Regions from separate parts of the Ruminococcus hominis genome, predicted to be linked through region 2. Evidence: a T-box and tRNA genes for the amino acid it is inferred to sense, from the RefSeq annotation. Region 2 holds a T-box; the other holds one or more tRNA genes.
The links. The T-box of region 2 lies ahead of tyrS (tyrosine--tRNA ligase). A T-box ahead of a tRNA ligase gene usually reads a tRNA of that ligase, here a tRNA-Tyr.

Region 1 (16,046 bases), 660 kb from region 2:
TCTATTAAAGCTGTCGCTTGAGACGACAACAAAATAAAGAACATTGATAACTAAACAATAGACAACAGATCCTTGAAAATTTCTTTAAGAGAAAATTTTTTAAGAACGGTTTATAACAAACCAAAACAACAGTAAAAGGATAGATTAGCTAGAGTTAATCTTGACTAGAACAAACACTTTTAACGAGAGTTTGATCCTGGCTCAGGATGAACGCTGGCGGCGTGCTTAACACATGCAAGTCGAGCGAAGCGCTTTACTTGGATTTCTTCGGAATGACGAGTATTGTGACTGAGCGGCGGACGGGTGAGTAACGCGTGGGTAACCTGCCTCATACAGGGGGATAACAGTTAGAAATGACTGCTAATACCGCATAAGACCACAGCACCGCATGGTGCAGAGGTAAAAACTCCGGTGGTATGAGATGGACCCGCGTCTGATTAGCTGGTTGGTGGGGTAACGGCCTACCAAGGCGACGATCAGTAGCCGGCCTGAGAGGGCGACCGGCCACATTGGGACTGAGACACGGCCCAAACTCCTACGGGAGGCAGCAGTGGGGAATATTGCACAATGGGGGAAACCCTGATGCAGCGACGCCGCGTGAAGGAAGAAGTATTTCGGTATGTAAACTTCTATCAGCAGGGAAGAAAATGACGGTACCTGACTAAGAAGCCCCGGCTAACTACGTGCCAGCAGCCGCGGTAATACGTAGGGGGCAAGCGTTATCCGGATTTACTGGGTGTAAAGGGAGCGTAGACGGAGAGGCAAGTCTGATGTGAAAACCCGGGGCTCAACCCCGGGACTGCATTGGAAACTGTTTTTCTAGAGTGTCGGAGAGGTAAGCGGAATTCCTAGTGTAGCGGTGAAATGCGTAGATATTAGGAGGAACACCAGTGGCGAAGGCGGCTTACTGGACGATGACTGACGTTGAGGCTCGAAAGCGTGGGGAGCAAACAGGATTAGATACCCTGGTAGTCCACGCCGTAAACGATGACTACTAGGTGTCGGGTGGCAAAGCCATTCGGTGCCGCAGCAAACGCAATAAGTAGTCCACCTGGGGAGTACGTTCGCAAGAATGAAACTCAAAGGAATTGACGGGGACCCGCACAAGCGGTGGAGCATGTGGTTTAATTCGAAGCAACGCGAAGAACCTTACCTGCTCTTGACATCCCGGTGACCGCTCCGTAATGGGAGCTTTTCTTCGGAACACCGGAGACAGGTGGTGCATGGTTGTCGTCAGCTCGTGTCGTGAGATGTTGGGTTAAGTCCCGCAACGAGCGCAACCCCTATCTTCAGTAGCCAGCGGTTTGGCCGGGCACTCTGGAGAGACTGCCAGGGATAACCTGGAGGAAGGTGGGGATGACGTCAAATCATCATGCCCCTTATGAGCAGGGCTACACACGTGCTACAATGGCGTAAACAAAGGGAGGCAAACTCGCGAGGGTAAGCAAATCCCAAAAATAACGTCTCAGTTCGGATTGTAGTCTGCAACTCGACTACATGAAGCTGGAATCGCTAGTAATCGCGAATCAGAATGTCGCGGTGAATACGTTCCCGGGTCTTGTACACACCGCCCGTCACACCATGGGAGTCAGTAACGCCCGAAGTCAGTGACCCAACCGTAAGGAGGGAGCTGCCGAAGGTGGGACCGATAACTGGGGTGAAGTCGTAACAAGGTAGCCGTATCGGAAGGTGCGGCTGGATCACCTCCTTTCTAAGGAAGAAAAAAGTAAAGAGAACTGCTGTCTATTGTTTAGTTATCAAGAAACAACTTGATAATGAAACCTTTTGGTGGCGATGCGTTTAGGGGTAACACCCGTTCCCATCCCGAACACGATGGTTAAGACCTAAACGGCCGATGGTACTGCACTGGAGACGGTGTGGGAGAGTAGGTGGCCGCCAAATCTAAAAAAAGAAAACTGGATTTACCAGTGATCAGAGATAAAAAATGATTTTTGTTTCTGATGACTGATAAACATCAGTCAGAATTGTACCTTGAAAATTGCATACAAAGAAATATAGATGATAAGATTAAAAAATATCTAATCAAGACATCCGAGGTAATGTTAACAAACATTAACTAAAGTCTGAAGAAAACAGACTTAAAAGAAATTGACCTATTACCAACGCATACACGCTAGTATGTGTCGATGAGAAACCAACCCGTGTTTCTTGTCTGTTGGTTATGCTGATAAGAGCGTATGGTGGATGCCTTGGCACTAAGAGCCGATGAAAGACGTGATAAGCTGCGAAAAGCTTCGGGGAGGAGCAAATATCCATTGATCCGGAGATTTCTGAATGGGGAAACCTACTTGAGCAAACCTCAAGTATCCTAACGCCAATCCATAACGTTAGGAAGGGAACCCGGTGAACTGAAACATCTAAGTAGCCGGAGGAAGAGAAAACAACATGTGATTCTGTGAGTAGCGGCGAGCGAAAGCGGAAGAGCCCAAACCGGAGTGCGTGCACTCCGGGGTTCGGACCGTATAATTGATTCAATGAGTCTAGCAGAATGGTTTTGGGAAAGCCAGCCAGAGAGGGTGAAAGCCCCGTAAGCGAAAGACGAGTTGACATGGCGGTATCCAGAGTACCACGAGACACGAGAAACCTTGTGGGAATGAGCGGGGACCACCCCGTAAGGCTAAATACTTCTTAGTGACCGATAGCGCATAGTACTGTGAAGGAAAGGTGAAAAGGACCCCGGGAGGGGAGTGAAAGAGAACCTGAAACCATATGTTTACAAGCTGTGGAACATCTTTATATGATGAACCGCGTACTTTTTGTAGAACGGTCCGGCGAGTTACGCTGGCTGGCGAGGTTAAGCACTGAAGGTGTGGAGCCGAAGGGAAACCAAGTCTGAATAGGGCGTGAAGTCAGTCAGAGTAGACCCGAAACCGGGTGATCTATCCATGTCCAGGTTGAAGTTGCCGTAAAAGGCAATGGAGGACCGAACCCACATCCGTTGAAAAGGGTGGGGATGAGGTGTGGATAGGGGAGAAATTCCAATCGAACCCGGAGATAGCTGGTTCTCCTCGAAATAGCTTTAGGGCTAGCCTCATACGAGTCTTGCGGAGGTAGAGCACTGAATTCTTAAGGGGGCGTCAAAGCTTACTAAGAGATATCAAACTCCGAATGCCGCGTAGATGATGTATGGGAGTCAGACTGCACGAGATAAGTTGGGTAGTCAAAAGGGAAAGAGCCCAGACCTACAGCTAAGGTCCCAAAATGTGTGTTAAGTGGAAAAGGATGTGGGATTTCGAAGACAACTAGGATGTTGGCTCAGAAGCAGCCATCCATTAAAAGAGTGCGTAATAGCTCACTAGTCGAGAGGTCCTGCGCCGAAAATGTCCGGGGCTGAAACACACTACCGAAGCTTAGGAATTAACGAATGTTAATTGGTAGAGGAGCATTCTTAAAGAGACGAAGCTGTACCGAAAGGAGCAGTGGATTTTTAAGAAGAGAGAATGCCGGAATGAGTAGCGAGAGGAAGGTGAGAATCCTTCCGGCCGAATATCTAAGGTTTCCAGCGTAAAGCTGATCTGCGCTGGGTAAGTCGGGGCCTAAGGCGAGGTCGAAAGACGTAGTCGATGGATAACAGGTTGAAATTCCTGTACTATGATATAACAGAACTGTGGGGACGCAGGGAGAGAGCGCGAGCCGGGAACGGAAAGCCCGGCGCAAGCGAGGTACCGGTCTGTCAGGAAAATCCGGCAGGCAACGGGAAGACGTGATGCGGACCGAAAAAGAGTAGGGAAGAGCGTGAGCTAACTGCCAAGAAAAGCCGCTATTGTTTATATCATACCCGTACCGTAAACCGACACAGGTGGATGAGGAGAGAATCCTAAGGCCGACGGGAGAAGCATTGTTAAGGAACTCGGCAAAATGACTCCGTAACTTCGGGAGAAGGAGTGCCATGCGAATGGCCGCAGAGAATTGGCCCAAGCAACTGTTTAGCAAAAACACAGGTCTATGCAAAACCGAAAGGTGAGGTATATGGGCTGACGCCTGCCCGGTGCTGGAAGGTTAAGGGGAGAGGTTAGCGCAAGCGAAGCTTTGAACTTAAGCCCCAGTAAACGGCGGCCGTAACTATAACGGTCCTAAGGTAGCGAAATTCCTTGTCGGGTAAGTTCCGACCCGCACGAAAGGCGTAATGATTTGGGCACTGTCTCAACAATGCACCCGGTGAAATTGAAATACCAGTGAAGATGCTGGTTACCTGCGCCAGGACGGAAAGACCCCATGGAGCTTTACTCCAGCTTGATACTGGGATTCGATATTGCATGTACAGGATAGGTGGGAGACTAGGATACGGTAACGCCAGTTGCCGTGGAGTCGATGTTGGGATACCACCCTTGCAGTATTGGGTTTCTAACCAGCAGCCGTGATCCGGCTGGGGGACAATGTCAGGTGGGGAGTTTGACTGGGGCGGTCGCCTCCGAAAGGGTATCGGAGGCGCTCAAAGGTTCCCTCAGAATGGTTGGAAACCATTCGAAGAGTGCAAAGGCAGAAGGGAGCTTGACTGCGACACCGACGGGTGGAGCAGGTACGAAAGTAGGACTTAGTGATCCGGTGGTATAAAGTGGGATTGCCATCGCTCAACGGATAAAAGCTACCCTGGGGATAACAGGCTTATCACTCCCAAGAGTTCACATCGACGGAGTGGTTTGGCACCTCGATGTCGGCTCATCGCATCCTGGGGCTGAAGTAGGTCCCAAGGGTTGGGCTGTTCGCCCATTAAAGCGGTACGCGAGCTGGGTTCAGAACGTCGTGAGACAGTTCGGTCCCTATCCGGCGTGGGCGTAGGATATTTGAGAGGAGCTGTCCTTAGTACGAGAGGACCGGGATGGACTGGCCGCTGGTGTACCTGTTGCATCGCCAGATGCATGGCAGGGTAGCCAAGCCGGGAAGGGATAAACGCTGAAGGCATCTAAGCGTGAAGCCCCCCTCAAGATAAGATATCCCATAACGTCAAGTTAGTAAGACCCCTTGAAGACGACGAGGTAGATAGGGCAGAGGTGGAAGTGTGGTAACACATGGAGCTGACTGTTACTAATAGGTCGAGGGCATAACCAGAACAGGTGATAGGAACAAGATGGATGAAAAACTTTGTATGCAGTTTTGAAGGTACAACCTTCAATTTAATACGGCCTAGTGGCTCAGTTGGTTAGAGCGCCGCCCTGTCACGGCGGAGGTCGAGAGTTCGAGTCTCTTCTGGGTCGTTATGTGGGATCTTAGCTCAGCTGGGAGAGCATCTGCCTTACAAGCAGAGGGTCACAGGTTCGAGCCCTGTAGGTCCCACTTAAAAAAATAATATGGATGGATTCCCGAGTGGCCAAAGGGGACAGACTGTAAATCTGCTGCAAATTGCTTCGGTGGTTCGAATCCACCTCCATCCATTCCGATTTTTAATCGGACTTGCAAATGCAAGCCGATGTGGCTCAATTGGCAGAGCAGCTGATTTGTAATCAGCAGGTTATCGGTTCGAGTCCGATCATCGGCTTTCTCTTTTTGAGAGTTAACTTCATATCGCGGGGTGGAGCAGTCTGGAAGCTCGTCGGGCTCATAACCCGAAGGTCGTAGGTTCAAATCCTGCCCCCGCAATTCAAGACTTTTAAGTCTTATGCCCAGATAGCTCAGTCGGTAGAGCAGAGGACTGAAAATCCTCGTGTCGCTGGTTCGATTCCGGCTCTGGGCATTTTCACTGCAATAATAGCTGTGAATATGGGCGTGTAGCTCAGGTGGTAGAGCACTTGACTTTTAATCAAGTTGTCCGGGGTTCGAATCCCCGCACGCTCATTGTAAATGATCAACGTTGAATAGACGTTGATTTTTTTTTATTTAAGTTTAAGGAGCGCTAAAAACAATGTCAGAAACCTTATATAAAAGATTAAAAAAATACAGTGACTCTGATTATTATGGATTTCATATGCCGGGACATAAAAGAAATAAAGAGCTTATAAAAGCGGATATTCCATATGCATATGATATTACAGAAATTACAGGATTTGATGACCTTCATCATTCAAAAGAAATTTTAAAAGAAGAACAGGAACGAGCGGCAAAGATTTTTCATGCTGAAGAAACAGCTTTTTTAGTAAATGGAAGTACAGTCGGTATTTTAAGTGCTATTTTAGGATCGACAGAAAAAGGAGATCGGATTCTTGTTGCAAGAAATTGCCACAAATCGGTATATCATGCTATTTACATGAATGAATTGCATGTTGATTATATTTATCCTAATTATGATCCGGAAGTAGAATTGAATGGAGAAATAGATCCGGAAAAGATTCGGAAGAAGTTAGAGGAAAATTACAAATCTGATTGTGAAAATAAAATAAAAGCAGTTATGATAGTTTCGCCTACATATGATGGTGTTTTGTCAGATATAGAAACAATAGCGAAGATTGTTCATGAATATGGAATCCCATTGATCGTTGATGAAGCTCATGGAGCACATTTTGGATTTCATCCATATTTTCCAAGAAATGCGAATGAAAAAGGTGCCGATATTGTAATCCAGAGTATACATAAAACACTCCCTTCTTTGACACAGACAGCATTGATACATATGAATGGACAAATCGTAGATAGAGAATCGGTGAGAATGTATTTACATATGCTTCAGTCGAGCAGTCCATCTTATATATTAATGGCCTCTATAGATGAATGTATAGATATGCTGGAAAATTATAGAGATGCTTATTTTCAAAGCTATGTAGAAAATTTAGATAATGTGAGAAAAAATTTACGACATTTGAAACATTTGAAATTGGTAGAGACCGGCAAGGTAGAATATGATAAATCCAAATTAGTTATTTCTGTGAAAGATACCAAAATGACAGGAAAAGAATTGCATCGGATATTATTAAAGAATTATCATTTGGAAATGGAACTGTCAGCAGGAAGTTATGTACTGGCTATGACTTCTATAGGGGATAAGAAGGATGGAATGGATAGACTGGTGAAAGCCTTATATGAAATAGATGAAGAGTTAGATAAAAAAGAGTTATTCAATAAAAAAGGTGAAAAAGAACCGAATAATGTGGATAACATTTCAAAAAAAACAGACAGTTGTGAAAAAAACATTAAACTCCACAGTTATCAATTACCAGAATTAGAGCAGGTTTATCCGAGTGCTGAAGCAATAAAAAAAGCAAAGAATAAGGAAAATGTGGTATCGTTAGAATATAAAAATTGTGTGGGATATATTTCAACAGAGTATGCTTATCTATATCCGCCGGGGATTCCGATTATAGTTCCGGGAGAGCAAATTTCAAACAAAGCAATTAAAATTCTCATACAGTATGAATGTGCAGGTTTTGATATTGAGGGTGCAAAAGAAGAAGGTAAATTAGAAGTGTTAAAGTAAGTACCCAAAATGTAGTTATCTCAGTCGGAGATTGGACTCCCACTGAGATAAACGCTCCGCGAGGATGCGCAGTGATTCTGTAAAGAATGTGTCAGCTTACGCTGACCAGAATCACACGCCAAGTCTTGCGGTTGCTCGACTTGAATTTAGTAAAATAGAACAACTATAATGTATGTAACAGTGAGAGAGGAAAAAGCATGGGAAAGATTTTTTATTTAATGGGAAAAAGCTCATCTGGGAAAGATTCTCTTTTTAAGAAAATAAAAGAAAGAATACCGGAATTGAAAAATATAATTTTATATACAACAAGACCAATCCGCGAAGGAGAACAAGATGGGGTGGAATATCATTTTGTAGATGAAAATAAACTTCAGGAATTGGAAAAAAGAGGTTGTGTTATTGAGCAGCGTGCTTATCAGACAAAACATGGAATTTGGAAATATTTTACGGCAGACGATGGACAAGTTGATTTGTCGCAATATAGTTATCTGGTGATTGGCACGTTGGTGTCTTATAAGGAAATGTGTAAATATTTCGGAAAAGAAAATATGATTCCGTTATATGTAGAGGTAGAGGATGGATTGCGATTAAGCAGGGCTCTGGAAAGAGAGCGACAGCAGGCAGCACCTAAATATGCAGAAATGTGCAGAAGATTTTTAGCAGATTCAGAGGACTTTTCGGAGAAAAATTTACAGGATGCGGGAATTACAAAGCGTTTTCAAAATTTTGATTTTCAAAAATGTGTAAGTGAGATTTGTAATTATATTGGTATACAGGAAAACGGATTTACGTAAAATTAGATAGTATATAGTGAATATAAAAGAATGCTTTTTCGTATTTGCGGGTATGACTCCCTTAAAAACTATGTTATAATACGAATGTCGAAGTGGCTGAATGGCTGTGGGAATAAATTTAAAGAATGTGGGTGATAGAATGAGCGGATTTAAAGACGTTGTAGGACACAAAAATATAATACAGTACATTGGGAATGCTGTGACATCGGATACTGTCTCCCATGCTTATATACTCAACGGAGAAAGAGGGTCTGGAAAGAAACTACTGGCAAATCTATTTGCAATGAGTCTTCAGTGCCAGAACCGAGAGGCAGACGGAGATGCATGTGGAAAATGCCAGTCTTGTAAACAGGCAATGAATGGTAACCAGCCGGATATTATCCGTGTTGTTCATGAAAAACCGACGACGATCAGTGTAGATGATATTCGTGAACAGGTAAATAATGATATTGTGATAAAACCTTATAGTAGTAAATATAAGATTTATATTATTGATGATGCAGATATGATGAGTGTACAGGCTCAGAATGCGTTATTAAAGACGATTGAAGAGCCGCCGGAGTATGCAGTGATCATGCTTTTAACACAGAATGCAGAAGTATTATTGCCAACAATACGTTCTCGATGTGTTATGTTGAAATTGCGTAATATTAGAGATCAATTGGTGAAAAAATATCTTATGGAGCAGTTGGAGATTCCAGATTATAAAGCAGATATCTGCGTAGCATTTGCACAGGGGAATATGGGAAAAGCAATTTCACTTGCAACTTCTGAATATTTTAATGAGATTAAAGAAGAGGCAATCAGACTGCTTAGAAATATTGATGAGATGCAGGTAGAAGAGTTGATGGCTGCGGTGAAAAACTGTATGTCATATAAGCTGGAGATTCAGGATTATCTGGATATTATTGCAATCTGGTATCGTGATGTTTTATTATTTAAAGCAACAAAAGATCCGGACAGGGTTGTATTTTCAGATCAGCTGAAGTATATCAAGCAGCGTGCCAGTAAAAGTTCCTATGAAGGTATTGAAGTAATACTGGAGGGTATCGAGAAAGCAAAGGCAAGACTAAATGCAAATGTAAACTTTGAGCTGACAATGGAATTGCTTCTGCTGACAATAAAGGAGAACTAGAAGAATGATAAAAGTAATAGGTGTGCGTTTTCGAACTGCAGGAAAGATATATTTTTTTTCGCCGGGAGAACTGGAAATAAAGCAGGGAGAATATGTCATTGTTGAGACTGCGAGAGGCATAGAATACGGGCGTGTTGTAAGCGGTCCGAAGGAAGTGAGCGATGATGAAGTCGTACAGCCGTTAAAATCTGTTATTCGTATTGCAAATGAACAGGATAAAAAAACGGTTGAGAAGAATAAAGAAAAAGAAAAAGAAGCGTTTAAAATTTGTCTGGAAAAGATTCGCAAGCACAATTTGCAGATGAAACTGATTGATGTAGAATATACATTTGATAATAATAAAGTATTATTTTATTTTACAGCAGATGGAAGAATTGATTTTAGAGAGCTTGTCAAGGATTTGGCGGCAGTTTTCCGTACAAGAATTGAATTGCGTCAGATTGGTGTGAGAGATGAGACAAAGATCCGTGGAGGGATTGGAATCTGTGGCAGACCATTGTGCTGTAGCACATATTTATCTGAGTTTGCAGCAGTTTCAATTAAGATGGCAAAGGAACAGAATCTTTCACTTAATCCAACAAAGATTTCTGGTGTTTGCGGACGTTTGATGTGTTGTTTGACAAATGAAGAAGAAACGTATGAAGAGTTGAACAGTCAGCTTCCATCAGTCGGAGATATGGTGACAACACCGGATCAGTTAAGTGGAGTAGTGCATTCGTTAAGTGTTTTACGTAAGCAGGTTAAGGTGATTGTAAATCTTGAAAATGATGAGAAAGAGATTCGAGAGTATTCTGCTGATGAGTTGAAATTTAAACCGAGACGAAGAAAAACAAAGGTTTCAAAGGAAGAGATGAAACAATTTGCCAAATTGGAGAAAAATGAAGGAGCATCCAAGTTAGATGACAATTAAGAATCAGGATGTACATTTGTATCCGGGAGAGCGATTGGATGATTTGCAGTTAAAAGGTTACGAGATCATACAAGATCCGAAGCGTTTTTGTTTTGGAATCGATGCAGTACTTCTTTCTAATTTTGCAAAAGTAAAACCGGGAGAACGGGTGCTGGATCTTGGAACAGGAACAGGAATATTGCCAATTCTATTAGAAGGCAAGACAAAGGGAAGTCATTTTACCGGTCTTGAGATTCAGGAAGAGAGTGCAGATATGGCACGAAGAAGTGTGGCATATAACCGGTTGGAAGATAAGATTGAGATTGTAACAGGAGATATTAAAGAGGCAGCAACGATTTTTCCGCCTGCCTCTTTTGATGTTATCACTACGAATCCGCCTTACATGTTAAATCAGCATGGCCTGAAAAATGAGGGCGATGCAAAGACAATAGCAAGACATGAGATACTTTGTACTTTAGATGATATTTTAAGAGAGAGTGAAAAGATTCTTGCAGATAGCAAGGGACGTTTTTATATGATTCATAAACCATTCAGGCTTGCTGAGATTATGGCGAAGATGTGCCAGTATCGAATTGAGCCGAAACGTATTCAGTTTGTACATCCTTATATAGATAAGGAACCGACAATGGTTTTGATAGAGGGACTGCGAGGCGGAAAATCGCGTGTGACAGTTGAGCCGCCGATAATCATGTATGAGCATTAGAGAGGAATTATTATGTCAGGAACATTATATCTGTGTGCAACACCGATCGGTAATCTGGAAGATATGACATTTCGTGTGATACGGACGTTGAAAGAAGTAGATCTGATTGCAGCGGAAGATACAAGAAACAGTATTAAATTGCTGAATCATTTTGAGATACAGACGCCAATGACGAGCTACCATGAATATAACAAATATGAAAAAGGTCGTAAACTGGTTGAAAAATTGCAGGATGGTATGAACATTGCATTGATTACAGATGCGGGTACGCCAGGAATTTCAGATCCAGGGGAAGAACTTGTAAAGATGTGTTATGAAGCTGGAATTTCGGTTACGTCGCTTCCGGGGGCAGCAGCCTGTATTACAGCACTTACATTATCTGGATTATCGACAAGAAGATTTGCTTTTGAAGCGTTTCTTCCAACGGATAAGAAGGAAAAAGAGCTGGTGCTTCAGGAAATAGAGCGGGAAACAAGAACAATTATTATGTATGAGGCTCCACATCGCCTTTTAAAGACGTTAAAGATGTTAAGTGAACGATTGGGCAAGGAACGACGGATAACGGTCTGTAGGGAGCTTACAAAGCGTCACGAGACAGCATTTGCGACGACATTAGAAGAGGCGTGTGCATATTATAATGAGCAGCCGCCAAAAGGTGAGTGCGTACTTGTGATCGAAGGAAGAAGCCGTGAGCAGATTGCTCAGGAAGAAAAAGCTCAGTGGGAAGAAATGAGTATTGAAGAACATATGGAGCATTATCTCTCACAGGGGATTGATAAGAAAGAAGCTATGAAGAAGGTGGCTAAGGACAGAGGGGTGTCCAAGAGAGACATCTATAATACGTTGATATAAACAAGCGAGGGAAACCAATGGGGACGGGGAACCAGTAGGGACGGAGTTAATGGCTCTTTTTTAATAAAAAAAGCCATTAACTCCGTCCCTACTGGTTCCCCGTCCCTACTAGTTTCTAGCGCTGTACGCGTCCTGCCCCGTCACTATCCATCAGTGCAAGAACTTCATTTTCTGAGATAAAGTTTAAATCGCCAGGAATAGTGTGTTTGATTGCTGCGGCAGCAAGTCCGAATTCCAGAGCTTTTTCAGCACCCATATCGGATAGAATTCCATGAAGTACTCCAGAGGCAAAGGAATCTCCGCCGCCAACACGGTCGACAATATGAAGATTGTAATTGCTTCCCTGATAAAGTCCTGAACTGGTACATATAGCACCGGACCAACCATTATCAGAAGCGCTTATGCTGTTTCTGAGTGTTGTGATCAGGTGAGTAAATCCATAATGTTTCATTACGTTTGTCATGTGTTCTTCATCGACACAAATGCTGTAATCACCATTAATAAAGTCAGTATCACCTTCTGTATAACCAAGACATTTTGCAGCATCTCTTGCATTTCCAAAGCAAATATCTACATAAGGCATCATATCAGAAAGCATTTTCTGTTTTCCTTCTACATCTTCTGTCCAGAGTTTTGCACGATAGTTCAGATCAAAAGATACTGTAACACCATGGTCTTTTGCTTTCTTTAAAGCTGTCATAGTAAGTTCGGCAGCAGTATCGCTAAGAACAGGAGTTATACCGGATACATGAAACAAGTCAACTCTTTCGAAAATAGTGTCGAAATCGAATTCTTCTGCGAGTGCCTGAGTAATAGCCGAATCCGCTCGATCATAAACAACGCTGGAAGGGCGGACAGAAGCACCATTTTCCAGAAAATAAATTCCGAGACGTTTACCGCCTCTTACAATGTAGCGGCAGTCAACACCGAGCTTTTTCATTGTTGCAACTGCGGCATCACCGATTGCGTTAGCAGGAATCTTAGATACGAATGCAGCATCATTTCCAAATTGTGCTAAAGAAGCAGCAACATTGGCTTCAGCACCGCCGTAATTGATTTCAAAATCAGAAGCCTGTGCAAAACGCTGATATCCCGGAGGGGAAAGTCTCAGCATAATTTCTCCTAAAGTAACGACCTTAGCCATTATTTCACCTCCCGGGCAGAATGAACAAGTTCAACGGCCTCTTTTGTAAGAGCTGTAATTTCATTAAATTTTCCTTCAGAAACAAGACTTCCTTTTACCATCCAGCTTCCGCCGCAAGCGATGATTTTATTATACTGGAGATAAGGTGTGATGTTTTGTGGGTTTATTCCGCCGGTTGGCATGAATCTTAACATAGTGTATGGTGCTGCGACAGCTTTGATCATAGCCAGTCCGCCGGATGGTTCAGCAGGGAAAAATTTAACTACTTCTAATCCAAGTTCAATAGCCTGTTCCATTTCGCTAGGAGTAACAACTCCAGGTGTAACAGGAATATTTTTCTCCAGACAATATTTTACAACTTTTGGATTCAGTCCTGGGCTGACGATGAATTTAGCACCTGCAGAAACGGCACGGTCTACCTGTTCGGTTGTGAGAACAGTACCGGCTCCAACAACCATGTCAGGATATTCAGATGTCATGATGCGGATAGATTCTTCAGCAGCATCTGTGCGGAAAGTTACTTCCGCACAGGCAAGACCACCATCACAAAGTGCTTTTGCAAGAGGTGCTGCATCTTTTGCATCATCAAGTACAACAACAGGCACGATACCAAACTGTTCTAATTTTTCTAATGTTGAATTCATAATATATCTCCTTGATTTCATATATGATGATGAGTTATTTCTAAAAAATATTACAGAAGAGATTTCATAACCTCGTAAGTACCTTTTTCACGAATCTGTGTCAGATAATTGCAAACTGCAGCTTCAAATCCTTCCAGTGCTGTAAGATCTTCGCCCCAGAAATCTGTATTTGTGCAAACTGCGTGAACGAGATCTTCTACGGAATCATCTTTGTGTGCAAGATAGAATTCCAGTACATTTTTGTCATCTTTTACTGTGTAATCATTTCCTTTTCTGCTTGCTACAAGACCATCTTCTGTCAAGGTATGACCATTGAAGAAAGCAATGTAAAATGCAAAGGAAGCAGTAATGCAAGCAGGAAGAGAACCCTGGCGTTTGATGTACTCTTTTAATGATGGCATTACACGAGCTTTCCATTTAGATGTAGAGTTTAATGAAATTGCAAGTAAAGCGTGATCGATAAATGGGTTTTTGAAACGTTCTGTTACAGCTGATGCAAAATCAAGTAATTCTTCTTTTGGAAGATTCAGTGTAGGGATGATCTCATCATAAATTGTTTTGTTCATGAATCCGCAGATTACATCATCATGCATACAATCTCTTACAATATCCTGTCCTGCAAGGTAAGCACCGAGAACAAAGGAAGTGTGAGCTCCGTTTAAGATACGGACTTTACGCTGTTTGTAAGGTTTATGGTTATCTGTGATCAAGATAGGAAGTTCTGCTTTATCTACAGGGAACTCATCTTTGATAGACTGAGGACCTTCAATTACCCAGAATCCGAAAATCTCACCTGTATCAATTAAGTTGTCTTTGTATCCGAGTTCTTCGCAGATTGCATCTGCTTCATTTCTAGGATACCCTGTAACGATACGGTCAACTAATGTAGAACAGAAAGTATTTTCTTTTTTGATCCATGCAATAAAATCTTCACCGAGATTCCACTGCTCAGCATACTTCAGTACGCATTTTTCAAGCTCTTTTCCATTGTCATCAATCAGCTCACATGAAAGAATGATGAATCCTTTTCCTTCTTCCTGACCAAATTTCTGGAAACGACGATATAAGAACTGAGTCAGTTTTCCAGGATAAGAATTGGCAGGAGTATCTGTAAACTGGCAGGAAGGATCGTATGCGATTCCAGCCTCTGTTGTATTGCATGTGATAAATCTTAAATCAGGATTAGAAGCACATTCAAGAACAGCTTCGAAATCACTATATGGGTTCAGGCAGCGGCTAACGCATGAAATCACACGTTTTTTGTTTACTTCCTGTCCGTCCTGAAAACCTCTTAAGAAGAGAGTGTAAAGTCCTTCCTGTTCATTTATCATATCAGAAAGTCCGGATCTGATTGGCTGGCAGAGGACAACCTTGGAATTAAATCCAGCTTTTTCATTCATAACGTCGATGAAATAGTCAACAAATGCACGAAGGAAATTTCCTTCACCAAACTGGAGTACACGTTCAGGAGCATCCTCGAGAAGATATCCTGAATAATTTTGTTCTTTTAATGTTTCGTAAGAAAGTTTTTTCATGATTATTATATCCTTTCAATAAAGAGTGTTAAAAAATACTCGACTTGAATATTTGTTTTTTGTGTTTTTAGAGTGTTACGCCTTGTTTAAAAATTGCCATGTCGTGGAATCCTGCTTCTTCAGATTTTGATTTCTTACCGGATGCAATATCAATGACGAAATCAAGCAGTTGGTCTGCAAGCTCATCAGCCGGTGTATCATCAACGAGAACACCACAGTTAAAATCAATCCAGTTCTTCTTTTTCTGAGCAAGAAGATTATTGGAAGAAATCTTTACGGTTGGTACCGGACAGGCAAATGGTGTTCCGCGTCCTGTTGTGAAAAGGACAATGTGTGCTCCGGAAGCAGCCAGGGCAGTCGCGGCAACAAGATCATTTCCAGGGGCACTTAAAAGGTTTAACCCTTTTGTACATACAGGTTCTCCATAAGCAAGCACACCTTTAACGGCAGCAGTACCAGATTTCTGTGTGCATCCGAGAGATTTGTCTTCCAACGTAGAAATTCCACCTTTTTTATTTCCAGGGGATGGATTTTCGTAAATGGTTTGTCCGTGACGTTTGAAATATTCTTTAAAGTCATTAATGAGAGTTACTGTCTTATCAAAGAGTGCTTTGTCTTCACAACGATTCATCAGCAATGTCTCAGCACCAAACATCTCTGGAACCTCAGTGAGGATTGTAGAGCCTCCCATTGCAATCAGTCTGTCAGAGAATCCACCGACAGTTGGGTTGGCTGTGATGCCGGAAAGTCCGTCGGAACCTCCACATTTCATACCAATCACAAGCTCGCTGCAGCTGATAGGTTCTCTTTTGAATTGATTTGCATAAGCGGCAAGTTCACGTACAACTTCGATTCCGTCTGCAATTTCATCTTCACATTCCTGAGCAACAAGGAAACGGACACGCTTAGGATCGTATTCTCCGATATGTTTCTTTAATTCGTCAATGTTGCTGTTTTCACATC
Region 2 (16,046 bases):
TGGTGGAAAAACAACGCTTCCTATGATTCGTGAGAAAATCGGAGCAAAAGCAGAATCAGAAGGTGTGGAAGCAGATTGGAATCTGATGGACGAACCTAACTCAGTAGATTTTGCAAAAAGGCTTTCTGCAAAAGCAACTGTTCAGAAAGCAGATGTGATAGTGGCAATTGGTGGAGGAAAATGTATGGATCTGAGTAAGGTCGTTTCAGATATGGCAAAACTTCCGTTGATTACTGTGCCAACATCTGTTGCAACTTGTGCAGGCTCTTCAGCGGTCAGTATTATGTATACGAAAGATACAGGAAGTTATGATTGCTCTATTCCGAAAGAGAAAGAAGTCGATTCTGTGATTGCAGATATTGATATTATCGGAGATTCACCAAAGAGATTGTTTGCGTCAGGAATTTTAGATTCGATTGCTAAATTGCCGGAGATAGTGAATGGAAGAGCAGATATGACATATCCCGGAGTATCTGTCTTCAAGAAAATGGCATATATGAATTCTACGTTTATTTATGACTTTTTGACAAAATATGGAGTTGAAGTATATGAAAATCCAAAGAAGGATCCGATCCTTCTAAGAGATTTGGTACTTGTGAATCTGATAATTACATCTATGGTAAGCGGATTTTCAAGCGGTTCTGATCAGCTTGCGATAGCACATGGTTTGTATGACGGTACAAGAAAATTTTTTCCAATCGAATCAAAAGAATCATTGCATGGGGAAATCGTAGCAGTTGGTGTTCTGATGCAGATGCGTTTTAACAAAGATCCAGAAGAAGAATATCAGAAAGTATATCATATGATGAAAGCGATGAATATGCCGACAAAGCTAAGTGAACTTGGAGTAGAGCCGACAGAGGAAAATATTGCGAAGTTAAAAGAATATAATATTATGAAAAACAATATGACCGCAGCAGAAGATTTGAAACAGTTGGATATTGCATTTGAGGAAATCATCTGATAAAAGCCGACAGCAGTGAGGCAGAAAGGAAGGCGCAGATGGACGAAAGAATATTAGACACTATTAGAGGTGGATTGATCGTATCGTGCCAGGCATTGGAAAATGAACCATTGCACAGTTCCTATATTATGCAGAGGATGGCGGTGGCTGCTATGTACGGAGGTGCTGTTGGCATTCGTGCAAATTCCGTTTCGGATATTTTGGAAATTCGAAAAGAGGTAAAGCTTCCAGTAATTGGAATTATAAAAAGGGTATATGATGATTCTGATGTGTATATCACGCCATCAATGAAAGAGGTAGACGAATTGATGACGGTTCGTCCGGAGATTATTGCATTGGATGCAACAAAGAGGATGAGACCAGGAAAGAGAAGCTTAGAAGATTTCTTTGCTGAAGTAAGAGCAAAATATCCAGAGCAGATTTTTATGGCAGATTGTTCCACTTTGGAAGAGGGACTAAATGCTGCGAAAATCGGGTTTGACATTTTAGGAACTACTTTATCTGGTTATACATCTTATTCAAAAGGAAGTGAACTTCCTAATATGGAGTTGATTCAACAGTTAGTGGAAAGTGGAGAAAAACCGGTAATTGCAGAAGGTGGTATCTGGACACCGGAGCAACTGAAACATATTTTGGGTACTGGTGTATTAGCAGCTGTGGTAGGAACGGCAATTACGAGGCCGATGGAAATTACAAAAAGATTCGTGAATGCGATAGAGTAAAATAGAAATATTTGACGAAAATTTTCGAAAATATTGGACTGTATCGTAAATAGGAGTTAAAATGAAATTAGTAGTACTAGATATTGGCGGAACTTCTATAAAATATGCGAAATATGAAGATGGAATACTAAAGAATTTTTCGGAACGTTCGACAGATGCAAAAAAAAGTGGGGCATATGTGGTACAGAATGCTGTCGAGATTATCCAATCATTAAAACCGTTTGACGGAATTGGAATCAGTACAGCGGGACAGGTGGATTCTGCCAGCGGCTGTATCCGTTATGCAAATGAAAATATACCAGGATATACCGGTATGAAAATAAGAGAAATTCTGGAAAATGAGTTTGGGGTTCCAACAGCAGTAGAAAATGATGTGAATGCTGCAGCTCTCGGAGAAGGATACTTCGGTGCGGCGAAAGGAATGTCGGAATATCTATGTCTGACATATGGAACCGGAGTTGGAGGCGCCGTTGTAATCGACGGAAAGATATTTAAAGGATTTGCAGGATCAGCAGGAGAGTTTGGGAGCATGATCATTCATGGAGAGGAAGTTCGTCAGGGCGTTCGGATCAGTGGATGCTATGAAGATTATGCATCAACAAGTGCTCTTGTTCGAAGAGTTTCAAAAGAGGCAGTACAAGTTGCAAACGGCAGAGAGGTGTTTGAACATATTGATATGCCGGAAGTGAAGAGGGTAGTAGATGATTGGATACAGGAGATAGCACATGGACTGGTAACGTTGATTCATGTTTTTAATCCAAGAAGCGTGATTATTGGTGGTGGTGTTATGGTACAGGAATATGTTGCTGAATCAGTACGAACTGTTGTAAGTGAGCGAATTATGCCGAGTTTCAGAGATGTAGAGATTTCGGTGGCGAGTCTTGGAAATAAGGCCGGGCTTTGGGGAGCAGTTTATATTGCAGAACAGAAACTGAAAATACCGGAAACTACAATTCTGTAAGCTCAGAAGGGAGGATTATGAATCAAGATAATTTTATAACACAGATACGTTTGGAGTATCAGTATTTGACAAAGGCAGAAAAAAAGGTAGCAGATTACATTTTAGAGAATGCACAGGAGGTACTTTTTATGTCCATTACAGATCTTGCGGCAGCCTGCAAGGTCGGAGAGACGACTGTGTTTCGATTTTGTAAAAGTATGAAGTTACAAGGTTATCAGGAATTCAGAATCCAGTTATCTTTAAGTATGCAGAACGAAGAAGAAAAAAGTGAACAAGAGACATTAAACGGAAATATTGGAATGGAAGATTCTTTTTCGATGATGGTTCAAAAATTATTAAATTCAAATATGAGTGTATTGATGGAAACGAATGCACTGCTTAACGAAGATACTATTGAGGCATTAGTCGATAAGATGATAAGTGCAAAACGGATTTTCTTCTTCGGTGTTGGTGCAAGTCAGGTGATGGCGATGTCTTTCACAAATAAGTTCTTGCGTATTTCCAACAAGGTGTACTGCTTTACAGATTCACATATGCAGACGATGGTGGCATCTACACTCGAGCCAGATGATGTTGCAATTGTGGTGTCCTATTCAGGATCCACAAAGGATTCTCTTCTTTTTGCAAAACTGGCGAAGAGCAAAGGAGCGTATGTAGCAGGAATTACCAAACATAAAAAGTCACCACTGACGAATTATGTTGATGTTGTTCTGCTTTGTGGTGCGAATGAAGGACCACTGCAAGGTGGCTCAACGACAGCAGTAATGAGTCAGATGTTTATTATGGATGTGCTATACATAGAATTTTATCGTAAGACATACGATGATAGTTACGAAAACAATCAAAAAACATCTCAGTCAATTATCGATAAGATGTATTAGATCGATTGGGAAAAGAGCAAAAGATACCTCAGGCATAGACAAACATATGGTGAGGTGTTTTTTGTATACCCAAAAAGCAGGTAAAAGTGTAGTGTAGGAGGAAAAACATGAAAATTCTTGTTTGTATTAAGCAGGTTCCGGGAACAACAATGGTTGAAGTGGATGAGGAAACCGGAGTTTTGAAACGGGATGGAGTAGAATCAAAAATGAATCCGTTTGATTTGTTTGCGATTGAACAAGCATTATCACTTCGGGAGATGTATGGAGGAAACGTTGATGTGATTTCTATGGGGCCCGGGCAGGCCGCAGCAGTGTTAAAAGAGGCAGTTTATATGGGGGCTGACAAAGGAATTCTAATCAGTGATCGCAGTTTTGCAGGGGCCGATGTTGTTGCAACGAGTTATACGTTAAGCCAAGGAGTTCAAAAGGCAGGTCAATATGATTTGATTATCTGCGGAAAACAGACAACAGATGGGGATACTGCACAAGTTGGACCAGAGATGGCAGAATGTCTGCATATGGTGCATGTGGCAAATGTAGAACAAGTAGTTGCAGTAGAGAAAAATGATATTATTGTTTTAGAAAATCAAGAGAATTACCAAAGAGAACTACGGTTGGCAATGCCGTGTCTTTTGACAATTGAGAAGGATGCGAATACTCCGAGACTTCCATCATATAAAAGAAAATTGGAAAAAAGAGAATTGGAAATAGAGACAATTACACTTGCTGATTTCGCAGATAAGGATAAAAAGCATTATGGTTTGGCGGGGTCTCCAACTCAGGTAGAACGCATTTTTCCACCGGAAAAAAATATGTCGAGTCAACGTTATGAAGGTGATGCGTCAGAATTAGGGAATGTATTGTTTGGATTACTTCATGAGAAAAAATTTGTGTAAGAATTTGTTGGGGCTACGCATTTATTGCGTTGAACATAACGAAATGTGATGGAGGAAATGAAATGGGATTTTTAAAAGTTCATCAAGAGTCAGTAACTCCTGAAATTGCAGAAAAAATGTGTGAGATTTGTCCGTTCCATGCGATTTCTTATAACGAAGGAAAATTGGAAATCGGTGCAGGATGTAAAATGTGTAAGTTATGTGTAAAGAACGGAGTCTCAGGAGTTGTAACTTATGAAGAAGAGGAAGTAGAAGAAATAGATAAAAGTCTTTGGAATGGGATTGCTGTATTTGCAGAATGGGAAGATGGGAAGATACATCCGGTTGTGTATGAACTGCTAGGAAAAGCAAGAGAACTAGCGAAGGTAAATGCGCATCCTGTATATGCATTGTTAGTTGGGTGTGGGCTAGAAGATGCAACAGAAGAATTGAGACATTATGGAGTAGACTGTGTATATTGTTATGATGCAGAACTGTTGCAAGAATATCAAGTTGATTCTTATGCAAATGTGGTGGGGGATTTTGTGGAAAAAGTTCATCCTTCCGTGATGATGTTTGGTGCTACGGTGAAGGGACGTTCACTTGCTCCGAGAGCAGCGGCAAGATTTCATACAGGATTAACAGCTGATTGTACGGTGTTGGAAATGAAGGATAATACAGATCTTGTACAGATTCGACCAGCATTTGGCGGAAATATTATGGCGCAGATTATTACCCCGAATTCTCGGCCACAGTTTTGTACAGTGCGGTATAAAGTGTTTTCGGCACCCAAAAGAACAGATGAGGTGTCAGGACACATTGAAAAAATGGTATTGACTGAAGAAAAGATGCAGTCAAAGGTTCAGTTGGAGAAGAAAATCGAAAAGCCAAAGACGATTGATATTGCGGAAGCAGACGTAATTGTAGCTGTTGGAAGAGGTTTGCAAAGTCAGAATGATTTGACACTGGTTCAGGAATTTGCAGATAAATTGGGGGCGCAGATGGCGTGTACTCGTCCGTTAATTGAAGCGGGGTGGTTTGATCCCAAGAGACAGATTGGCCTGAGTGGAAGAACTGTAAAGCCAAAATTGATTATCACAATTGGCATTTCTGGATCAGTACAGTTTGTTGCGGGAATGAAAGGTGCAGAGTGTATCGTTGCAATTAATCAGGATAAAAATGCAAGTATATTTGATGTAGCGCATTATTGTTTTGTGGGAGACTTATATGAGATTCTTCCGCAGCTTTTAGCACAGCTGAAAGGAGGTACAAAATGAGTCTGACAAATGAACAGCTATCCTTTTTAAAAAAAATAGTAGATTCTTCTCGTGTATGGATTGGAGAAGAAATAGGTGAAGACTATAGTCATGATGAATTGGGGGGAGTATCAGGATATCCGGATATTCTGATTAAGGTATTGTCTACAGAGGAAATTGCCGCGATTATGAAATATGCATATGAACAGGAGATTCCGGTTGTGGTGAGAGGATCAGGAACAGGTCTGGTTGGTGCAGCAGTTGCTATTAAAGGTGGAATTATGTTGGAAACAACGATGATGAATCATATTCTGGAATTGGATGAAGAGAATCTGACTGTTACAGTTGAACCAGGTGTTCTTTTAATGGAATTGGCCAAATATGCAGAAGATCATCAGTTTTTGTATCCACCAGATCCAGGAGAAAAATCCGCAACTATTGGTGGGAATGTAAGTACGAATGCAGGAGGTATGCGAGCAGTAAAGTATGGTGTTACAAGGGATTATGTCCGTGGAATGACAGTGGTACTACCAAATGGAACAATTGAACATCTGGGAGGAAAAATCGTAAAGAACAGTTCGGGGTATAGTCTGAAAGATCTGTTAATAGGATCTGAAGGAACACTTGCTATTATTACAGAGTTGATTTTGAAGTTAGTTCCGTTGCCGGAGAAAAGTGTTAGCCTGTTAATTCCATACGCAAAAATGGAAGATGCAATTGGGGCGGTACCGGAAATTATTCGATTGAAATCCAGTCCAACAGCGATTGAATTTATGGAACGAGAGGTAATCTGTTTCGCAGAGGAATTTCTTGGAAAGAAATTCCCAGATACAAAAAATCCGGCATATTTATTGTTGACATTTGATGGAAATTCAGAAGCCCAAGTAGAAAGAGAGTATGATAAAGTTGCTGGATATTGTCTGGAACACGGCGCTTTAGATGTTTTTTTGGTGGATACTCCAGAACGAAAAGATGCAGTTTGGTCCGCAAGAGGGGCATTTTTGGAAGCAATTAAAGCATCAACGACAGAAATGGATGAATGTGATGTTGTTGTTCCGAGAAATCGAATTGCTGAGTTTATCAGGTATACACATGAACTTGCAATGAAGTATGATATTCGAATTCCAAGTTTTGGACATGCAGGTGATGGAAATCTGCATATATACATATGCAGGGATAAATTAGATGAACAAGTCTGGAAAGAAAAACTGGAAAAGGTTTTTGAAGAGATGTATGAAAAGGCTGCGGAAGTTGGTGGTGCTGTTTCAGGTGAACATGGAATTGGATTTGCAAAAAAAGAATATTTGAGAGAGCAGATTGGAGAAGAACAGATAAGGATTATGCGTGGAATAAAACAAGTATTTGATCCGAAAGGTCTGTTGAATCCGGGAAAAGTGATTAGTGGAGAATAGATTACGCCGCATCTTCGCCGTTTCCCCAAGGTGTTCTTGTTGTGTGGATTCCTACTGTCTTGGATAACGTAGTGTGTCTAAGACATAGAAATCCCCACAATTGCTAATACATTAAAAAGACACAATTGGAAAAGAAATTCGGGTGATGTAGTTCGTTTCGTCATCCACGGCCAGTTCATCAAATATGGCTTCTTTATAGCAGAATTCTCCTGGTGTGAGACCATTGCTTTCAAGAAAGGCGAACAATGCATGGTACGCCAGAGAAGCGTCATAATAATCCCCTTTTAAATAGCAGACAGCATAAGTGCCCGCCGGTTTGATCATACAGGAATGATGTTCCGATGGGAATGCGATTTTTGTGAAGAAATAGAGATAAGTATCCGGGAGATTGTGGCGGGCTGCATTGACTGAGATAATGGCACCATAAGGATGCTCCGTGGTCAAGTCCTCGTGGCAGCAGTAGCTGATATGCTGGCACAGTGCCGGAAAGAGTTCCGTGTTGTCGCTGGAATTCAGAGCCGGGCTTGTGATCAGATATTCTTCCGGACAGCTCTCCAGTGTCACAGATGAGACAGTTCCGTCAAATTCAAGGCGTTCGCCAATCTCAAGTAATTCCAGTTTTGTCTGGATGACCTGTTCGATTCGTTTCAGATGCTTCAGTTCCAGTCGTACTTTTTCCTGCTGTTCCAACAATAATTGTTTCAGATTTTCAGGATCTTTGGAATCAATGTATTGTTTGATCTCTTTCAGAGGCATTCCAATGTCTTTCAGACATGTGATTGTAAAAAATACATCACATTGGCTTTTTGTGTAATATCGGTATCCCTTGTCGTCAGTCAGAACTGGTGAGAACAGACCGATTTCATCGTAATGGAACAAAGTTCGTTTATTTGTATTGCATAATTTTGCAAAATTCCCGGTTTTTATACATGGTTTGTTTAATTTCCGCATATTTATTCGCTTATCCTATTGACTATACCGTAACGGTATACTTTATTATAGTTGCCGATTTATGGTAAATCAATACAGAAAAAAAACAAAAGAGAGTATGACGGTTCCGTTTGCAGGGAATCGCGAAGAGAGGAGGTAATATTATGCCAGGATTAAGTGACAGAGTTCAAACATTTACAGATTCCGCCATCCGCAGAATGACAAGAATCAGCGACGAATATGGAGCAATCAATTTATCGCAGGGATTTCCGGATTTTGATCCGCCGAAGGAGATTATGGATGCACTTGCGAAAGCTGCATATGCAGGACCACATCAATATTCCGTGACATTTGGTGCGGAGAATTTCAGAGAGGCACTTGCAAGAAAGCAGGGGGGAGCAATCGGAAGAGAGATTGACCCGGAGAAAGAAATCGTAGTGACTTGTGGTGGAACAGAGGCGATGATGTGTGCGATGATGACAATCTGTAATCCGGGGGACAAGGTGATGGTATTCTCTCCGTTTTATGAGAACTACGGAGCGGATGCGATTCTTTCCGGAGCAGAGCCAATCTACATTCCACTCGTACCGCCGGAGTATGGATTTGATATCCGTTTGGTGGAAGAAGGCTTTCGTCAGGGGGCGAAGGCAATCATTGTCTGTAACCCGTCCAATCCGTGCGGAAAGGTGTTTACAGAAGAAGAATTAACTGCAATCGGAGAGCTTGCGGTGAAATACGATGGATTTGTTGTGACGGATGAAGTATATGAGCATATGGTGTATGCACCGAATCATCACACTTGCATGGCATCCCTGCCGGGAATGTATGAGCATACGATTACATGTAATTCTCTTTCCAAAACATATTCCATCACCGGCTGGAGACTTGGTTATCTGATCGGACCGGAAGAAGTGATTGAGGCAGCGAAGAAGGTACATGATTTCCTGACTGTCGGAGCGGCAGCACCATTGCAGGAAGCAGCTGTGACAGGATTGAATTTCCCTCAGTCATACTATGATGATCTGCTGGAGCTTTACACGGAAAAGCGTGCGTATTTCCTTGATGGGCTGGATCGGATCGGTCTGAAGCACAATGTTCCGCAGGGAACTTATTTTGTGATGATCGACATTCAGGAATATCTCAATCTGCCACAGTTTGCAGGATATACAGATCTGGAATTCTGTGAATGGATGATTCGGAATATCGGAGTGGCAGCAGTTCCGGGATCCAGTTTCTTCAAAGAAGAAGTAAACAACTTGATCCGACTGCATTTTGCGAGAGAAAAATCGACGATGGATGAGGCACTGAACCGTTTGGCGAAGTTACAGGAGCTAGTGAAATAATGAATACAGAAAGTATTTATTTTTGCAATTACTCGATTGGAGAGCATGCATATGACAATGTAACGAATGTGTGTGCAAGATACGGAAAGCGGATCCTTCTGTTTGGCGGCGTGAAAGCGTTGTGTGCAGGAAAGGCGCGATTGGAGGCTGCAATAGAAGGAAGCGAATACGCGATCGTGGATATTGTGCTGTTTGAACAGGAGTGTACTTATGAAAAAATACATCGCCTTGCACAGCGGGCGAAAGAAGTGCAGGCGGATATGATCTTTGGAATGGGAGGCGGCAAAGCACTGGATACTGCAAAAGGTGCCGGATCAGTATCTGCAGGCGGGAATGGGAGATACGATCGGAAAATATTTCGAATGTCATTTTGTCGTTCGAGTGGATCAACTGACATACAGTTCAGCACTTGGCCGTGAAATCAGCAATATGTGTTATGCGCCGTTGCTGGAGTACGGGGAACAGGCATTGGCAGATTCTGTTGATCGTACTCTTTGCGAACCTGGTGCTGTAAAAAGTGGAAAACAGAGGAAATGTGGAAACTATCTTGACAAAGCTCCTCAAATCGGTTAGGCTTGTAAACAGATGAAAAATCAAAAGGCTTTGAAAAGAAAAAGTAGCAATCTTTACACCCATACAGAAAGCAGCCGGCAGATGAGAGGCGCATGAAGGAATGGATTGTGAATACCTCTTGGAGCTGCACACCGAACGGGTCCTGATCGGATGCAAGTAGGCTGTGACGGATCGGCAGACGTTAACATGCCACGGCAATCAATGTTTTTTAGAAACGGCAGTTGCTGTTGAGGCAGCAGATGTGAATCTGTTGTGAATAAAGGTGGTACCACGGGAATGATATCTCGTCCTTACGAAATTGTAGGGGCGGGATTTTTTTATTGCTAAGATTTGACAAAAAGAGATAACTTGTCCCTTCGCACAGTATATTTCAAAAAGAAAAACAAGAAGAAAAGGAGAACAAACATGACACTTTACGAAGAATTACAAGCACGTGGCCTGATCGCACAGGTTACAGACGAAGAACTGATTGCAGATTTGATCAACAACGGAAAGGCAACATTTTACATCGGATTTGACCCAACGGCAGACAGCCTTCATGTCGGACATTTCATGGCATTATGTCTGATGAAACGTCTGCAGATGGCAGGAAACAAACCAATCGCATTGATTGGTGGCGGTACAGCTATGATCGGTGATCCATCAGGAAGATCTGATATGCGTCAGATGATGACACCGGAGCAGATTCAGCATAACTGTGACTGTTTCAAAGAGCAGATGAGTAAATTCATTGATTTCTCAGAAGGTAAGGCATTGATGGTAAATAATGCTGACTGGCTGATGGATTTGAATTACATCGAAGTACTCCGCGAAGTAGGTGCACATTTCAGCGTAAACCGTATGCTTTCACATGAGTGTTACAAACAGCGTATGGAAAGAGGACTTACATTCCTTGAATTTAACTACATGATCATGCAGAGCTACGATTTCTATGAGTTATTCCAGAATTACGGATGTAACCTACAGTTCGGTGGAGATGACCAGTGGGCAAACATGCTCGGTGGTACAGAGCTGATTCGTCGTAAACTTGGTAAAGATGCAAGTGCTATGACAATCACACTGCTTCTGAACTCAGAAGGTAAAAAGATGGGAAAAACACAGTCAGGTGCTGTTTGGCTTGATCCAAACAAAACATCTCCATTCGATTTCTACCAGTATTGGAGAAATGTAGCGGATGCTGATGTACTTAAATGTATCCGTATGTTGACATTCCTTCCGTTAGAGCAGATTGATGAAATGGATTCATGGGAAGGAAGCCAGTTGAACAAAGCAAAAGAAATCCTTGCATTTGAATTAACAAAACTCGTTCATGGTGAAGAAGAAGCAGTTCGTGCACAGGAAAGCGCCCGTGCATTATTCAGCCAGGGAAATGCAGCTGATATGCCAACAGCAGAATTAACAGAAGAAGATTTGACAGAAGGAACAATTGATATTCTTACATTGCTTGCTAAGAGTGGACTTGTATCTTCAAAATCAGAAGCAAGACGTGCTGTACAGCAGGGCGGAGTTGCAGTAGATGGTGAGAAAGTGACAGATATCTATGCGACAATTGAAAAAGATAAATTTGCAGGAGAAGGAATTGTCCTGAAAAAAGGAAAGAAAAATTTCCGTAAAGTAGTTGTGAAATAGAACTAGTGCCAAACGGGGGCAGACCAACGGGGACGGGGAGACCAATGGGGGACGGAGTTTTCTGGCTTTTTGTTAACAAAAAGCCAGAAAACTCCGTCCCCCATTGGTCTCCCCGTCCCCGTTGGTCTCTCCCCTTAGTTCATCTTCAAATACTGAATACTATAAGCCGGCATATTGAGTGATCCTGACAGGTTTCCGGTTTCACCTGTGATCAATTCAGTATAATCTCCATTCAACTCACCATTTCCGGCAGTAAAGTCACAATCCCCGGCGTTGATCGCAACAAGAACCCGTTCGCTGTCGCTGCGGCGTTCAAAGACAAGCTGGTGATTTGTAAGAACGACATTGTGGTATCCACCATTACAAAGTGCATCGCTTTCACGGCGGATTACAATGAGCTTTTCGATAAGCTCAGTCAATTCATTTGGTTTCGGAGCATCGAAACATGGACGAAGTGCATAATCATTATCCGGGGCTTTGACACCTTCTTCGCCCCATTCACTTCCATAGTAGATACATGGAATGCCAGGCATACCAAATAAAATACCATAAGTCAGTGGTAAATGATTCTTGTTTGTGAGAATGCTGGCAATACGAGTAACATCGTGGTTGTCAACAAAGTTCATAAGATGCTTTCCTCGATAAATACACCACTGCTCAGGACCGTACTGACGGTTCAGCGAATGTGCAATCTCAAACATGTTCATGCTGTTAAAACTAGAGTAAATGCCTTTATAACATTCATAGTTTGTACAACTGTGAAGCATCTCATCATTTACAATAATATTGTAATCACCAAAGAGCACTTCTCCAATCAATGCAAATCCCGGTTTTAATTCTTCACAGAAATGGCGTAAACGACGCATGAAATTGTGATCCAGACTATAAGCAACATCGAGACGTAGTCCGTCAATATCGAATTCTTCAATCCAGAAACGAACACAGTCTAACAGATAATCTACGACTGCAGGATTCTGTAAGTTTAATTTTACCAGTTCAAAATGTCCTTCCCATCCTTCATACCAGAAGCCATCATTATAACAGCTGTTTCCGTCAAAGCTGATGTGGAACCAGTCTTTATAAGGAGAATCCCATTTTTTCTCCTGTACATCCTGAAATGCCCAGAAGCCGCGTCCGACATGGTTAAATACGCCATCCAGCATAATCTTTACATGATGCTCATGAAGTGTCTGACAAACTTCTTTAAAATCATCGTTTGTTCCGAGACGACAGTCTATTTTCTTAAAATCGCGAGTATCATAACCATGGTTATCAGATTCAAATATAGGATTTAAAATAATAGAACCGATACCTAATGTCTCAAGGTATTCGCTCCATTCACCAATCTTCTTGATCCTCGGAACAGTCACCCCATCATTATGCACCGGCGCACCGCAAAATCCAATCGGATATATTTGATAAAAAGTTTCATTATAAGCCCACATAAAAAACACCTCTTCCTGTTGTTAAAAATCTAGTAAAAATCCTTTTTATTATAACATAAATTGGTAAAAAGTGATAAAAAATATAGAGGAAATTTAAAAAATATGATTTTTCAGTGAAAGGCTTCGGCTTGACATTTTCTAAAGGAAAGGGCAAAATAAAATGCATGAAAAAGAGTTGTAAAATTGAAATAAGAAAGGCGAAAAAATCATGAATTTTGGAAATATTGGAACAATGATGAAATTACAGTCAGCATTAAAAACATTTAACGCAAATCACCCAAGAGTAATGCCGTTTTTTAAAGCTGTTGGAGCAGAAGGTGTTAAAGAAGGCATGGTTATTGAAATGACAGTGCGCACACCGGAAGGCAAAAGCATGACAAGTAATATTAAAGTGCAGCAGTCAGATTTGGAATTGATCGAGTTATTGAAAAATTTAAATATGAATGAATAAGGAAGAAAAACATGAAACGGAATGTTGAGTTGAGTGAGATTTCAGATGGAAGATTATATACAGCAAATGATATGGTAAAAGCAGACTGCTTTGACTGTCAGGGGTGTTCGGCGTGCTGCCATGGGATGGGAACTTCCATAGTATTAGATCCGATGGATATCTGGCGTCTGCAAAGAGGGATTGGATTGGATTTTGCGGCACTCATGGAGGAATATATTGAGCTCAATGTAGTGGATGGTATGATTCTGCCTAATTTAAAATTAGCAGGACAGACAGAGGCGTGTGCATTTTTAAATGCCGAAGGACGTTGCAGCGTACATGAATTTCGTCCGGGAATTTGCAGATTATTTCCGTTGGGACGTTATTATGAAGAGGAAGGATTCAAATATTTTTTACAAATTTATGAATGTAAAAAAGAAAATCGCGGAAAAGTAAAGATTAAAAAATGGCTGGGAATTCCAAATCTGTCAGCATACGAGAAATACATAGCAGACTGGCACCGGTTTTTGCTGGATTGTGAAGCAGGAATACAGACTTTGGATGAAGAGAATACAAGAATTTTAAATCTATATGTTTTGAAAATGTTTTACCAGACAGCATATGAGAGTGAAGAATTCTATGGAGAATTTTATGAAAGGCTTCAGCAAGTGAAAAATACACTTGGAATTTAAGTGAAAATGGAACAAGTGAAAATATATCAGTTGGATGTTACAAAATTCGAAGATCCGCAGTGCTTTCAGAAACATTATGCGATGCTTTCAAAGGGCAGGCAGAAGAAAATCGATGCATATCGGGTGGACAACGCGAAAAGATTATCTCTTGGGGCAGGCGTTTTGCTGGAGCGGGGGCTACGAGAATATAATATTTGCGAGCGTAATGTGAAAATTAAAACAGGAGAGAATGGAAAGCCCTATCTGGAAGAATATCCGGAGATTCATTTTAATTTATCACATTCCGGAAATATGGTTTTTGCAGTGTTTTCAGACCGGGAAGTAGGGTGTGATATCGAAGAAATCGGAAAACCGCAAGAAAAATTGGCGGAACGCTTTTTTTGTCCGGAAGAATATGAGTATTTGATGAAAATAGAGGATGAACATAGACGATGTGAAGAATTTTATCGTTTGTGGACATTAAAAGAAAGTTTTATGAAAGTGACAGGTCTTGGAATGAAATTGCCATTGGATTCGTTTTGCTTTCAATTAGGAGAACGTGTTGAGATAAGACAACATATAAATAAAGAAGAATATGATTTTCAAGAGTTGGAAATAACAGATAAAAAAGGAACAAAATATAAAGCAGCAATATGTTTATGCGTAAAGAAATGAAGTGTAAAAAATGAGACAACATAAGTGGAGAACAGGAAGAATATTAGGAATAGTAATGGCGGCAGCTATGCTGGGCAGTATCGCTACACCGATTTGTGCGGTGGCGGAAGAATCAGAAGCAGTTGAAATGCAAGATGATGGTATTTTAGAGTATGTCGCTTTGGGAGACAGTATTTCAAATGGATATAGTGCAGATCCAGAATCAGAGATTATTAGTTATCCGCAATTGATTGCACATGATTTGGAAGAAATGGCGGGAGAAGATGTTGAGCTGTCAAAAGATACAAAGAACGGATTGACAACAACGAAGCTGAATTCTGTTATTTTGAAAAGAAAACAAGTGCAGGAGTCTTTAAAAAAAGCTGATTTTGTGACGGTGACGATTGGGGCAAATGATCTTATGAATCAGTTTAAAAAGGTATCAAAAGAAATTTTGAACAATAATACCAAGTTTTCAACGGCAAATCAGGCCTTAGCGGCGTTGCAAGACGGAATTAAGGCAAATCCGCTGCTGCTTGTAAAAGTAGTCAGCGCAATCAGCAATTGGGATTACACCTCATTTGAAGACGATTGGAAGCTTACAATGGAAAATATTGATTCGATGCGACCGGCAAATAGCGAGATGATAGTTACAACAATCTACAATCCGGTAGAAAGCATGGAGCTTCCCGGAACATTGAACAGTATTGTTGAAGGTCTGATTTCAAAGATGAATGATATCATTGTATCTTACGCTGATGATTATGATTATAAGGTAGTGGAGCTGTTAGATTCCGGTATAGGAGAAAAAGTGCAGTCAGATGGACTTCATCCAAACCAGGAAGGGCAACAGCTGATATGTGATTTGATGGAAGAAACTGCAACCTCAGAGCCATTTGAGGCAATAAGAGAATACCGGGAAGAACAGGAACGGGAGAAACAGGAAGCTCTGAAAGCAGCAAAACGTCAGAAGGAGCAGGAAGAAGCAGAAAAGAAAGCTCTGGAAGAAAAAAAAGAGAGAAGAAAGACAGTGGTAAGCTGTGTATCACTCGCAGTTGCAGTTGGTCTTATGGCATTATTGCGTAAGAAAACAGAAAATGAAGAAAGAAATAAACAGAGTGGTAAAAAGTGATACGTGATAAAGAGAAAAGGCGGGTATTGAAGTGAGAAAAAAAGAATTGGCGGCAGAGGTAATCGCACGTTTAAAAAAAGAATATCCAGATGCAGGGTGTACATTGGATTATGATGATGCATGGAAACTACTTGTTAGTGTGCGCCTGGCTGCACAATGTACGGATGC

Region 1: it encodes a tRNA-Tyr, which carries the amino acid that the T-box ahead of tyrS (tyrosine--tRNA ligase) is inferred to sense. The anticodon was not compared.

The regions. Positions count from the first base shown of each region.
Region 1 is NZ_JACOPE010000001.1:13,814-29,859, forward strand. Features, by position in the region: rRNA gene H8S40_RS00065 (16S ribosomal RNA) at 179-1,711, shown strand; rRNA gene rrf (5S ribosomal RNA) at 1,785-1,902, shown strand; rRNA gene H8S40_RS00075 (23S ribosomal RNA) at 2,179-5,070, shown strand; tRNA gene H8S40_RS00080 (tRNA-Asp) at 5,143-5,216, shown strand; tRNA gene H8S40_RS00085 (tRNA-Val) at 5,223-5,295, shown strand; tRNA gene H8S40_RS00090 (tRNA-Tyr) at 5,312-5,393, shown strand; tRNA gene H8S40_RS00095 (tRNA-Thr) at 5,425-5,497, shown strand; tRNA gene H8S40_RS00100 (tRNA-Met) at 5,525-5,598, shown strand; tRNA gene H8S40_RS00105 (tRNA-Phe) at 5,620-5,692, shown strand; tRNA gene H8S40_RS00110 (tRNA-Lys) at 5,721-5,793, shown strand; gene H8S40_RS00115 (aminotransferase class I/II-fold pyridoxal phosphate-dependent enzyme) at 5,861-7,366, shown strand; gene H8S40_RS00120 (guanylate kinase) at 7,564-8,160, shown strand; gene holB (DNA polymerase III subunit delta') at 8,300-9,295, shown strand; gene H8S40_RS00130 (PSP1 domain-containing protein) at 9,300-10,205, shown strand; gene H8S40_RS00135 (tRNA1(Val) (adenine(37)-N6)-methyltransferase) at 10,195-10,908, shown strand; gene rsmI (16S rRNA (cytidine(1402)-2'-O)-methyltransferase) at 10,921-11,760, shown strand; gene H8S40_RS00145 (sugar kinase) at 11,876-12,904, opposite strand; gene H8S40_RS00150 (bifunctional 4-hydroxy-2-oxoglutarate aldolase/2-dehydro-3-deoxy-phosphogluconate aldolase) at 12,904-13,548, opposite strand; gene H8S40_RS00155 (tagaturonate reductase) at 13,599-15,083, opposite strand; gene H8S40_RS00160 (UxaA family hydrolase) at 15,151-16,046, opposite strand, start outside.
Region 2 is NZ_JACOPE010000001.1:670,490-686,535, forward strand. Features, by position in the region: gene H8S40_RS02950 (iron-containing alcohol dehydrogenase) at 1-964, shown strand, start outside; gene H8S40_RS02955 (N-acetylmannosamine-6-phosphate 2-epimerase) at 1,003-1,686, shown strand; gene H8S40_RS02960 (ROK family protein) at 1,748-2,647, shown strand; gene H8S40_RS02965 (MurR/RpiR family transcriptional regulator) at 2,665-3,528, shown strand; gene H8S40_RS02970 (electron transfer flavoprotein subunit beta/FixA family protein) at 3,636-4,424, shown strand; gene H8S40_RS02975 (electron transfer flavoprotein subunit alpha/FixB family protein) at 4,487-5,680, shown strand; gene H8S40_RS02980 (FAD-binding oxidoreductase) at 5,677-7,071, shown strand; gene H8S40_RS02985 (MerR family transcriptional regulator) at 7,183-8,022, opposite strand; gene H8S40_RS02990 (pyridoxal phosphate-dependent aminotransferase) at 8,166-9,344, shown strand; gene H8S40_RS02995 (iron-containing alcohol dehydrogenase) at 9,344-9,763, shown strand; T-box leader at 9,939-10,212, shown strand; gene tyrS (tyrosine--tRNA ligase) at 10,323-11,546, shown strand; gene H8S40_RS03005 (alpha-amylase family glycosyl hydrolase) at 11,681-12,991, opposite strand; gene H8S40_RS03010 (hypothetical protein) at 13,200-13,442, shown strand; gene H8S40_RS03015 (YkgJ family cysteine cluster protein) at 13,454-14,113, shown strand; gene H8S40_RS03020 (4'-phosphopantetheinyl transferase family protein) at 14,120-14,767, shown strand; gene H8S40_RS03025 (SGNH/GDSL hydrolase family protein) at 14,778-15,878, shown strand; gene H8S40_RS03030 (endonuclease III domain-containing protein) at 15,910-16,046, shown strand, end outside.